DNA from 2 places in the Amycolatopsis sp. NPDC045836 genome. Region 1 is predicted to be linked to the other one. Evidence: predicted binding sites of a transcription regulator. Region 1 holds the regulator's gene; the other holds the start of a gene.
The links. Region 1 encodes HspR, which represses chaperone genes until heat shock. Its sites were predicted from a motif close to ANNTTGAGTNNNNNNNACTCAANNT; they were not measured.

Region 1 (4,713 bases):
CAGCGGATCACCAACGACCTGCTCGAGCGCACCCGCCAGCCGTTCAACAACGTCATCCGCGACGCCGGCATCAGCGTCGGCGACATCGACCACGTGGTGCTCGTCGGTGGTTCCACCCGCATGCCCGCGGTGTCCGACCTGGTCAAGGAGCTGACCGGCGGCCGCGAGCCGAACAAGGGCGTGAACCCGGACGAGGTCGTCGCGGTCGGTGCGGCGCTGCAGGCCGGTGTGCTCAAGGGCGAGGTCAAGGACGTCCTGCTGCTCGACGTGACCCCGCTGTCGCTGGGCATCGAGACCAAGGGCGGGGTGTTCACCAAGCTCATCGAGCGCAACACCACCATTCCGACCAAGCGCTCGGAGATCTTCTCCACCGCCGACGACAACCAGCCCTCGGTGCAGATCCAGGTATTCCAGGGTGAGCGCGAGATCGCCGCGCACAACAAGAAGCTCGGCATGTTCGAGCTGACCGGGCTGCCGCCGGCGCCGCGCGGGGTGCCGCAGATCGAGGTCACCTTCGACATCGACGCCAACGGCATCGTGCACGTGACCGCGAAGGATCTCGGCACCAACAAGGAACAGTCGATGACCATCACCGGCGGCTCCGCGCTGCCGAAGGAGGACATCGACCGCATGGTCAAGGACGCCGAGGCGCACGCCGAAGAGGACAAGAAGCGCCGCGAGGAGGCGGAGACCCGCAACCAGGCGGAGACGCTGGTCTACCAGACCGAGAAGTTCGTCAAGGACAACGAGGACAAGCTGCCCGACGAGCTGAAGGGCAAGGTCAAGTCCGCGATCGACGAGGCGAACGAGGCGCTCAAGGGCACCGACACGGCCAAGATCCGCGAGTCCATCGAGAAGCTGAACAGCGCTTCGCAGGAGCTGGGCACCGCGCTCTACGCCAACGCGAACGCCGCCCAGGAAGCCGCCGGGGACGCGGCTGGTGCCTCCGCCGGGTCGGCCGGGTCGGCCTCCGGCAAGGCGGACGACGTGGTCGACGCCGAGATCGTCGACGAGGACGACAAGAAGGGCGCGGAGGGCGAGAAGAAGTGACCCACGCGAATCGCGAAAACTCCGAGGGTCCCCGGCACGGGACCGGCGCGGAGCCAGAGGAGCCGCGAGTCGTGGTGCGCGATCGCCGCAAGATCGACCCGGTGACCGGTGAGCTGCGGGAGCAGCCGGTGCTCGAGGAGGAGGAAGCGCCCGTGGCTGGCAAGCACGCCGGTCCCTCGCTCGGGGAGTCACTGGTCGACGAAGCCGTGGCGCCGGTGTCCGACCTGGAGAAGCAGCTGGAGGAACGCACCGCGGACCTCCAGCGGCTCCAGGCCGAGTACACCAACTACCGGCGCCGGGTGGACCGCGACCGCGAGCAGGTGGTCAGCGGGGCGAAGGCCGCGGTGGTCGGCGACCTGCTGCCGCTGCTCGACGACCTCGAGCGGGCCGAGCAGCACGGCGACCTCACCGGCGCGTTCAAGGCGGTGGCCGACAAGCTGGTGGCCAGCCTGCAGCGGGCCGGGCTCGAGCCGTTCGGCGCGGAGGGCGAGCCCTTCGACCCGAGCGTGCACGAGGCGGTGCAGCACAACACTTCGTCCGAGGTGGACGGTCCGACGGTGACCCTGGTGATGCGCCGGGGCTACCGCTTCGGCGAGCGGGTGCTGCGGGCGGCGCTGGTCGGGGTCACCGACCACGAACCAGCCGCGGCCCCGGCACCGGCCGCGGAGCCGGTCGCCGAAGTGGCGCCGGAGCTGGACGCCACGCAGTCCGGTGAGCTGCCCCTTGATGAGAACAGTCGCTAGCGACGACCCGGAGGGAGGAGACGCCCGATGAGTGCTCGGGAGTGGATCGGCAAGGATTTCTACCGTGAGTTGGGCGTCTCCTCCGACGCCTCCGCGGACGAGATCAAGAAGGCGTACCGCAAGCTGGCGAAGGAGAACCACCCCGACGCCAACGCGGGCAACGCCGAGGCCGAGAAGAAGTTCAAGGCGGTGTCCGAGGCCTACGGCGTGCTCTCGGACGGCACCAAGCGCAAGGAGTACGACGAGGCCAGGCGCCTGTTCGGGGCGGGCGGCCCCGGGGGTTTCGGGTTTCCCGGAGGCGGCGGAGCCGGTGGCACCGACTTCGGCGACATCTTCGGAAACGCCGCCGGGCAAGGCGGGGGTTTCGGTGGCCTCGGTGACATCCTCGGCGGCCTGTTCGGCCGTCGCGGGGCCGCCGGTGCCACGGCGAACCGCGCGCAACGCGGCGCCGACGTGGAGACCGACGTCCGGATCGACTTCGTCGAGGCGGTCAAGGGCGCGACCCTGCCGCTGCGCCTGTCCAGCCCGGCGACCTGCGGCACCTGCGGTGGCAACGGCGCCAAGCCCGGCACCACCCCGCGGACCTGCGGCAACTGCGGTGGGTCGGGGCTGGTCAGCCGGAGCCAGGGGGCGTTCGCCTTCTCGGAGCCGTGCCGGGAGTGCCGTGGCCGCGGCACCATCATCGACAACCCGTGCGGTGAGTGCGGTGGCGAGGGCATCAGCACCCGCACCCGCACGCTGACCGTGCGGATCCCCGCCGGGGTGGACGACGACCAGCGCATCCGGCTGGCCGGGCAGGGCGAGCCGGGCCGGGGCGGCGCGCAGCCGGGCGACCTCTACGTCCGGGTGCACGTGGCACCGCACGCGGTGTTCGGCCGATCGGGCAATGATCTGACCATCACCGTGCCGGTGAACTTCACCGAACTGGCGCTGGGTGGGACCATCACGGTGCCGACCCTCGACGGCAAGGTCTCGGTCAAGGTGCCGGCGGGCACCGCGAGCGGGCGGGTGCTGCGGGTGCGCGGCAAGGGCATCACCAAACGAGACGGCACCCAGGGCGATCTGCTGGTCACCCTGCAGGTGGCGGTGCCTGCCCGGCTGGACGACCAGGCGCGGGCGGCACTGGAGAGTTACGCGGAGGTCTCCGCGCAGCACGACCCGCGCCCGGAGATCACCGCGCTGATCAGGGAACGGAGCTGAGATGTTCGGTTCTTCGCCGCCGGGTGGCCTGCCACAGGACGAGGACACCCCGGTCTTCGTGATCTCCGTGGCCGCCCAGCTCTCCGGGCTGCACGCGCAGACCCTGCGGTCCTACGACCGCCAGGGCCTGGTCTCCCCCGGCCGCACGGCCGGGGGCGGCAGGCGGTACTCGCTGCGGGACATCGCCCTGCTGCGCGAGGTGCAGCGGCTCTCGCAGGAGGACGGCGTCAACCTCGCCGGGATCAAGCGCATCATCGACCTGGAGAACGAGGTCGATGCCCTGCGTTCGCGGGTCTCGGAACTGACCGAGGAACTGGCCGCCGCCTACGCCGCCGCGGAACAGGCCGCTGCCGCCGTGCACGCCTCGTACCGCAAGGACCTGGTCCCCATGCGGAACCAGACCGCCCTGGTCGTGTGGCGCCCCAGCCGCCCCCACCGCTGACCGACTCTCGGCTCCGCAAACCCCACCTTCAGGCCATCGAGTTCCCCGCGTCACCGGCCGAAGGTCACAGTGGTGATGCCGAAACCCCAGTCCAGCGGCGGCGACCCGATCCCCCGGGGTCGCCGCCGTTCAGTCGATGGTGAACGGGTCGTACTTGATCTGGTCCAGCGCCGTGCCGGCGACCAGCATGCGCGAGACCGTCGCCCGGATCATCGCGGGCGAACCCGAGACCAGCACGTCGTGCTTCGGCCACGCGCCGTACTTGGTGACCACCTCGGCCAGCGTGCCGTGCTCGAAGCCGGGCAGGCCGGGGTTGTTCTCCACCACCGGCACCACGGTCAGCCACGGGTTCACCGCGGCCAGCGAACGCAGTTCCTCCAGGTCGTACAGGTCCTCGCGGTCGCGGCCCCCGTAGAACAGCTTCACCTTCGGGTTCTCACCCCACTGCGCCAGCTCGTCGAGCATCGCGCGCAGCGGGGCCACCCCGGTGCCACCGGCGATCATCAGCACGTCCCGGCCGGACTCCCGGTCGACGGTCAGCCGCCCGAGCGGCGGGCCGAGGCGCCACCGGTCGCCTTCGGCGGTGTGGCTGACGATGGCGCGGGACACCCAGCCGCCCTCGACCGCGCGGATGTGGAACTCGATCGAACCGTCGTCACGCGGGGCGTTCGCCGGGGACAGGTACCGCCACAGCCGCGGCCGCTGCGGCACTTCGACGCTGAGGTACTGGCCGGCCTGGTACGGCACCGGGCTGTCCGGCTCCACCAGCACCAGCGCCAGGTCCCAGGTCAGCCGCCGGTGCCCGGCCACGGTCGCGGTCCACGAACCCGGGTGCCGGTCGGCCGCGGCGGCCTCCTGCATGGCCCGCGCGATGATGGTGAACGCCTCCGCCCACGCCCGCTCCACCTCGGGCGTCCAGTCCGGCCCGAGCTGCGTCTTCAGCGCGGCGAGCAACGCGGTGCCGACCGCCTCGTAGTGGTTCGGGATGACGCCGAACTTGCGGTGGTCGCGCCCCAGCTGGCGCAGGAACGGCACCAGGTCGTCCGGCCGGTCCACCATCTGCACGATGTGCACCAGCGCGCGCACCAGCCGCCCCCGCTGGACCTCCATGTTGATCGGGAAGAAGTCCCTGGTGGCCGGCGCGAGGGTGAACAGCATGCCGTAGAAGAACTGGGAGATCTCCGGTGTGTGCGGCTCGGCCTTCGCCCAGGTGTCACGGATCAACCGCACCATCGCCGCGACGGCGGGCGGTGCCTCCCTGGTGGAGGAGGTCCTGGG
Region 2 (4,713 bases), on a different contig from region 1:
GCGGTGGTCATGGTGACCCCGGCCGACGGCCCGTCCTTCGGCACCGCGCCGGCGGGCACGTGGATGTGGATACCGCGTTCGGCCAGGTCACCGACCGGCAGCTCCAGCTCGGCCCCGCGGGAACGCAGGTAGGACAGCGCGATCTGGGCCGACTCCTTCATCACCTCGCCCAGCTGCCCGGTCAGGGACAGCCCGGTGCCGCCGGTCTCCTTGTCCGACAGCGACGCCTCCACGTAGAGCACGTCACCGCCGGCCCCGGTCACCGCCAGCCCGGTCGCCACGCCGGGGATCGAGGTCCGCTGGGTGGAGGCGGGCAGGGACGACTCCGGCAGGTGCCGCGGCCGCCCGAGGTAGGTCTCCAGGTCGGCGGCGTCCACCGTGACCGGCAGCTCGACCTCGTCCAGCGCCACCTTCGTGGTGATCTTGCGCAGCACCTTCGCGATGGTCCGGTTGGCCGCGCGCACGCCTGCCTCCCGGGTGTACTCCGCCGCGATCCGGCTGAGCGCCGCGTCGGTCAGCGTCACGTCGCCCGCGGCCAGCCCGGCCCGCTCCAGCTCCCGCGGCAGCAGGTGGTCGCGGCCGATGGTGACCTTCTCGTGCTCGGTGTAGCCGTCGAGGGTGACCAGCTCCATCCGGTCCAGCAGCGGGCCGGGAATGGTCTCCAGCGCGTTGGCCGTGGCCAGGAACACCACGTCCGACAGGTCCAGCTCGACCTCGAGGTAGTGGTCGCGGAAGGTGTGGTTCTGCTCGGGGTCGAGCACCTCCAGCAGCGCCGCGGTCGGGTCGCCGCGGTAGTCGGCGCCCACCTTGTCGATCTCGTCGAGCAGCACCACCGGGTTCATCGAACCGGCTTCCTTGATCGCCCGCACCACGCGGCCGGGCAGCGCGCCGACGTAGGTGCGCCGGTGCCCGCGGATCTCGGCCTCGTCGCGGATGCCGCCGAGCGCCACCCGGACGAACTTGCGGCCCATCGCCTTCGCGATCGACTCACCCAGCGAGGTCTTGCCGACCCCGGGAGGACCGGCGAGCGCCAGCACGGCACCCGACCGCCGCCCACCCACGACCGCACCCGCGTCGACCCGGCGCTTGCGCACGGCCAGGTACTCGATGATGCGTTCCTTCACGTCGTCCAGGCCCGCGTGGTCGGTGTCCAGGATCTGCCGGGCGCCCGCGATGTCGTAGGCGTCCTCGGTGGTGGTGTTCCACGGCATCTCCAGCACCGTGTCCAGCCAGGTGCGGATCCAGCCGCCCTCCGGCGACTGGTCGGAGGTGCGCTCCAGCTTGTCCACCTCGGCCAGCGCGGCCTTGCGCACGTGCTCGGGCAGCTCGGCCGACTCCACGCGGGAGCGGTAGTCGTCGTCCTCGCCGCTGCCGTCCAGCTCACCGAGTTCCTTGCGGATCGCTTCGAGCTGGCGGCGCAGCAGGAACTCCTTCTGCTGCTTCTCCATGCCCTCGGCCACGTCCTTGCGGATCGTGTCGGTCACCTCCAGCTCGGCCAGGTGCTCGCGGGTCCACTCCAGCGCCTTCTCCAGGCGGGCGGCGACGTCCAGCGTGCGCAGCAGCTCGAGCTTCTGCTCGGTGCCCAGGTAGGGCGCGTTGCCCGCGAGGTCCGCCAGCGCCGACGGGTCCTCCAGCTCCTGCACCGCGTCCAGCATCTGCCAGACCCCGCGCTGCTGGAGCACGGACAGCACCACGGCCTTGTACTCACCGGCGAGCTGCCGGGTCTGCTCGTCGACGGGCAGTTCGGCGGCGGTTTCGGCGTGCACCCACCGGGCGGCACCGGGGCCGTCGCCGGTGGTGCCCACGTGGGCCCGCCGGACCCCGCGCAGCACCACGACGGCCTTGCCGCCGGGCACGCGCCCGATGCGCTCGACGGTGGCGACCGTGCCCATCTCGGCGTACTCGCCGTCCACGCGCGGCACGATCAGCACCTCCGCCTTGGGGGTGGTCCGGATGCCGGGCACGGTCGGGCCCTGGGGCTTGGCCTGCGCGGACTCCACCGCGGCACGCGTTTCGGCTTCGGTCAGGTCGAACGGCACGACCATGCCGGGCAGCACCACGTCGGAGTCGAGGGGGAGTACGGGCAGGAGCCGGGTGTCGGTCATCGAATGCTCCTTCGTTGTTGAGTCTGCTCTGCTCAACTTTCCGGAGCCCGGGTTTGTTTCCGCTGGTTGTTCGCCCGTAGCGAGCGCCGTCCGGGAATAAAACCGGTTACGGCTTCTCGGCGACGAAGCACCAGGCGAACGGCCGTGCCTTCGCCTCGCGGGCGGTCAGCTCGCGGTCGGGGCGCCAGTCCGGCAGGTGCGTGACACCCGGTTCCAGCAGCGTCCAGCCGCCGATCCAGCGCTCGATCTCCTCGCGGTCGCGCAGCCAGACCGGGTTCTGCGTGTTCCGGTACTGCGCGGCGAAGTTCCGCACGCCCTCGGCTTCCTCGCCGGTGGTGCCGCCGACCGACATCTGCGACAGCGCCAGCCAGCTGCCCGGCGCCAGCTTGTCGCGGTAGGTGCGCACCAGCCCGTCCGGGTCGTCGTCGGGGCCGACGAAGTGCAGCACGGCCATCATCAGCAGGCAGACCGGCTGGTCGAAGTCGATCAGCCGCCGCGTGGTCGGGTGGTCGAAGATCGCCTTCGGGTGCCGCAGGTCCTCCTGCACGTGCCCGGCCCAGCCGGTGGCGCCCTGCCGTTCCAGGATGAGCGTGGCGTGCGCGGTGGCCACCGCCTCGTAGTCCACGTAGACCACCGTCGCCCGCTCCCGCTCACCCAGTTCCCCGCGGACCACCTCGTGCACGTTGCCCGCGGTCGGCACCCCGGAACCGAGGTCGAGGAACTGCCGGATGCCCGCGTCCAGCGCGGCCCGCACCGCGCGGTTCATGAACTCGCGGTTGTGCTTCGCGCCCGGCTTCACGTGCGGCCACTGCTCTTCGATCCGCCTGCCGAACTCCCGGTCCACCGCCCAGTTCTGCGTGCCGCCGAGGTAGAAGTCGTAGACCCGGGCCGACGACGGCTTCTCGGTGTCCACCCCGGCCGGGGCTTCGGGCGCGGAATCGGGACGATGGGTCAACGCGGGCTCCGGGGGGTGCGGCGAACTGTGTTCAACAGTTCTAGCGCACCGCCGGTCGCCGGTACCAGTAGGTCCACAGCGGCCGGTAACCCTGGGCGTACCAGAACGGCGTCGACCGCGGGTTCGCCAGCGCGTGGTGCAGCAGCGCCAGGTCCACGCCCTCGGTGTCGAACACCTGGTGCGCGTGCTCGGCCAGCGCCGTGCCGACCCCGGTGCCGCGGGCCTGCTCGGCCACGTTCAGCGAAGTCAGGTAGCCGATCTTCGGGCCACCGGTCTGGTCGACGTAGATCTTCGACCAGTCCGAGGCCGGCGGCAGCTGCACCCTGGCCACGCCGAGCGCCTTGCCGTACACCTCGGCGATCCACAACGGCGGTTCGTCCCGCGCGAGCACCTCCTCCACTTCGGCGGTCAGCGCGCGCTCGGTGCTCTGGCGCACCGTCGCCACCCCGAACTGGGCGTCGTAGTGCTGGAGTTCCAGCAGCAGTTCGACGACGTTCGCGACGTCGCCGCGGGTGGCCGTGCGCACGGCCACGCCCGGCGTCCGCCGCGGCCCGCGACCGTGCCGTTCCGCCGGGCGCAGGGCCACCACGCGCACCGGCGCGAAGCCGTGCCGCAGCAGTTCACCGGCGCCGGTCGAGTCGCGGCTGGGGCGGATCACCACCGCCGCGGTCTCCCAGTCCCCGGGCGTGGTGCCGGAGTCGGCCAGGCGGGCCAGCCACTTCTCCAGCAGCAGGCCGAGCGCGGTACCCGGGTCGGGACCGGCCAGCCGCAGGTCCAGCCGGTGCTCGACCAGCGCGCGCCACTGCGCCCCCGGGGCGTCGGCGGCGATCTTCTCGCAGGACAACAAGCCGAGCCCGGCGGAGTCGCGGGCTTCGGCGGTCAGCACGTCGTCGGTGTTCTCCGGCAGGTCCCCCGGCGCGGGGATCAACGGGTCGACGGCCTTGAGCCGGGTGGCGTGCTCGGTGGCGATGGCAGCAAAATCAGTGAGGTCCACATCACACATTCAAGTCCCCGGGAGGCTGCCGGGGTAACCCGGCCTACCGCTCGGTGGGACCCGAATACCACTCGCGTTTCACCCCGGTGGTTCCCCCCGGCCCACGCGGTTGGCTAGGAGTTAACCCTTAGCTGATCCCATAATGGTCGGAACGAGGCTGGAATACCCCCTCCGGGGTACAGTGACTCCTCGTTCGCGATCAGGCCGTAAGGAGGTTGCATGCCGGACTCAGGTGGCAGAACCGCTACCGCCGGCCCGGTGCCCTCGGCAGCGACGGACGAGGCGGCGGTCGACGAACGGCGGTTCCGGGTCTACACCGCGACGGTGCTCACCGTCGGCCTGGTCACCGCGGCGGTGGTCAGCTGGTGGCTGCCGTTCGAGGGCTCGGCGATGCTCTGGTGGATCACCCCGGTCCTCGCGCTGGCCTTCCTGCTCGCCGAGCAGCTCGGCATCAACGTCGACGTCCGCAGCGGCATCTCCTGGACCATCTCCTTCACCGAGATCCCGCTGGTCATCGGCTTCTTCATCGCCCCGTTCGAAGTGGTGCTGGTGGCGCACCTGATCGCCGGCGTCGGCACCCTGCTGGCTCGCAAGGTACGCGGTCGCGTGCTCTACAACGCCGGCGCCTTCCTGCTGGAGATCACCGGCGCCTTCGCGGT

Region 2: a site for HspR is predicted at 2,120-2,144, ahead of lon (endopeptidase La). Genes of this name have one in related genera too.

The regions. Positions count from the first base shown of each region.
Region 1 is NZ_JBWKKF010000009.1:11,189-15,901, reverse strand. Features, by position in the region: gene dnaK (molecular chaperone DnaK) at 1-1,050, shown strand, start outside; gene grpE (nucleotide exchange factor GrpE) at 1,047-1,793, shown strand; gene dnaJ (molecular chaperone DnaJ) at 1,821-2,993, shown strand; gene AC07EG_RS18710 (heat shock protein transcriptional repressor HspR) at 2,995-3,435, shown strand; gene AC07EG_RS18705 (globin domain-containing protein) at 3,565-4,713, opposite strand, start outside.
Region 2 is NZ_JBWKKF010000006.1:234,160-238,872, reverse strand. Features, by position in the region: gene lon (endopeptidase La) at 1-2,105, opposite strand, end outside; gene AC07EG_RS13215 (SAM-dependent methyltransferase) at 2,212-3,060, opposite strand; gene AC07EG_RS13210 (GNAT family N-acetyltransferase) at 3,101-4,063, opposite strand; gene AC07EG_RS13205 (putative bifunctional diguanylate cyclase/phosphodiesterase) at 4,274-4,713, shown strand, end outside.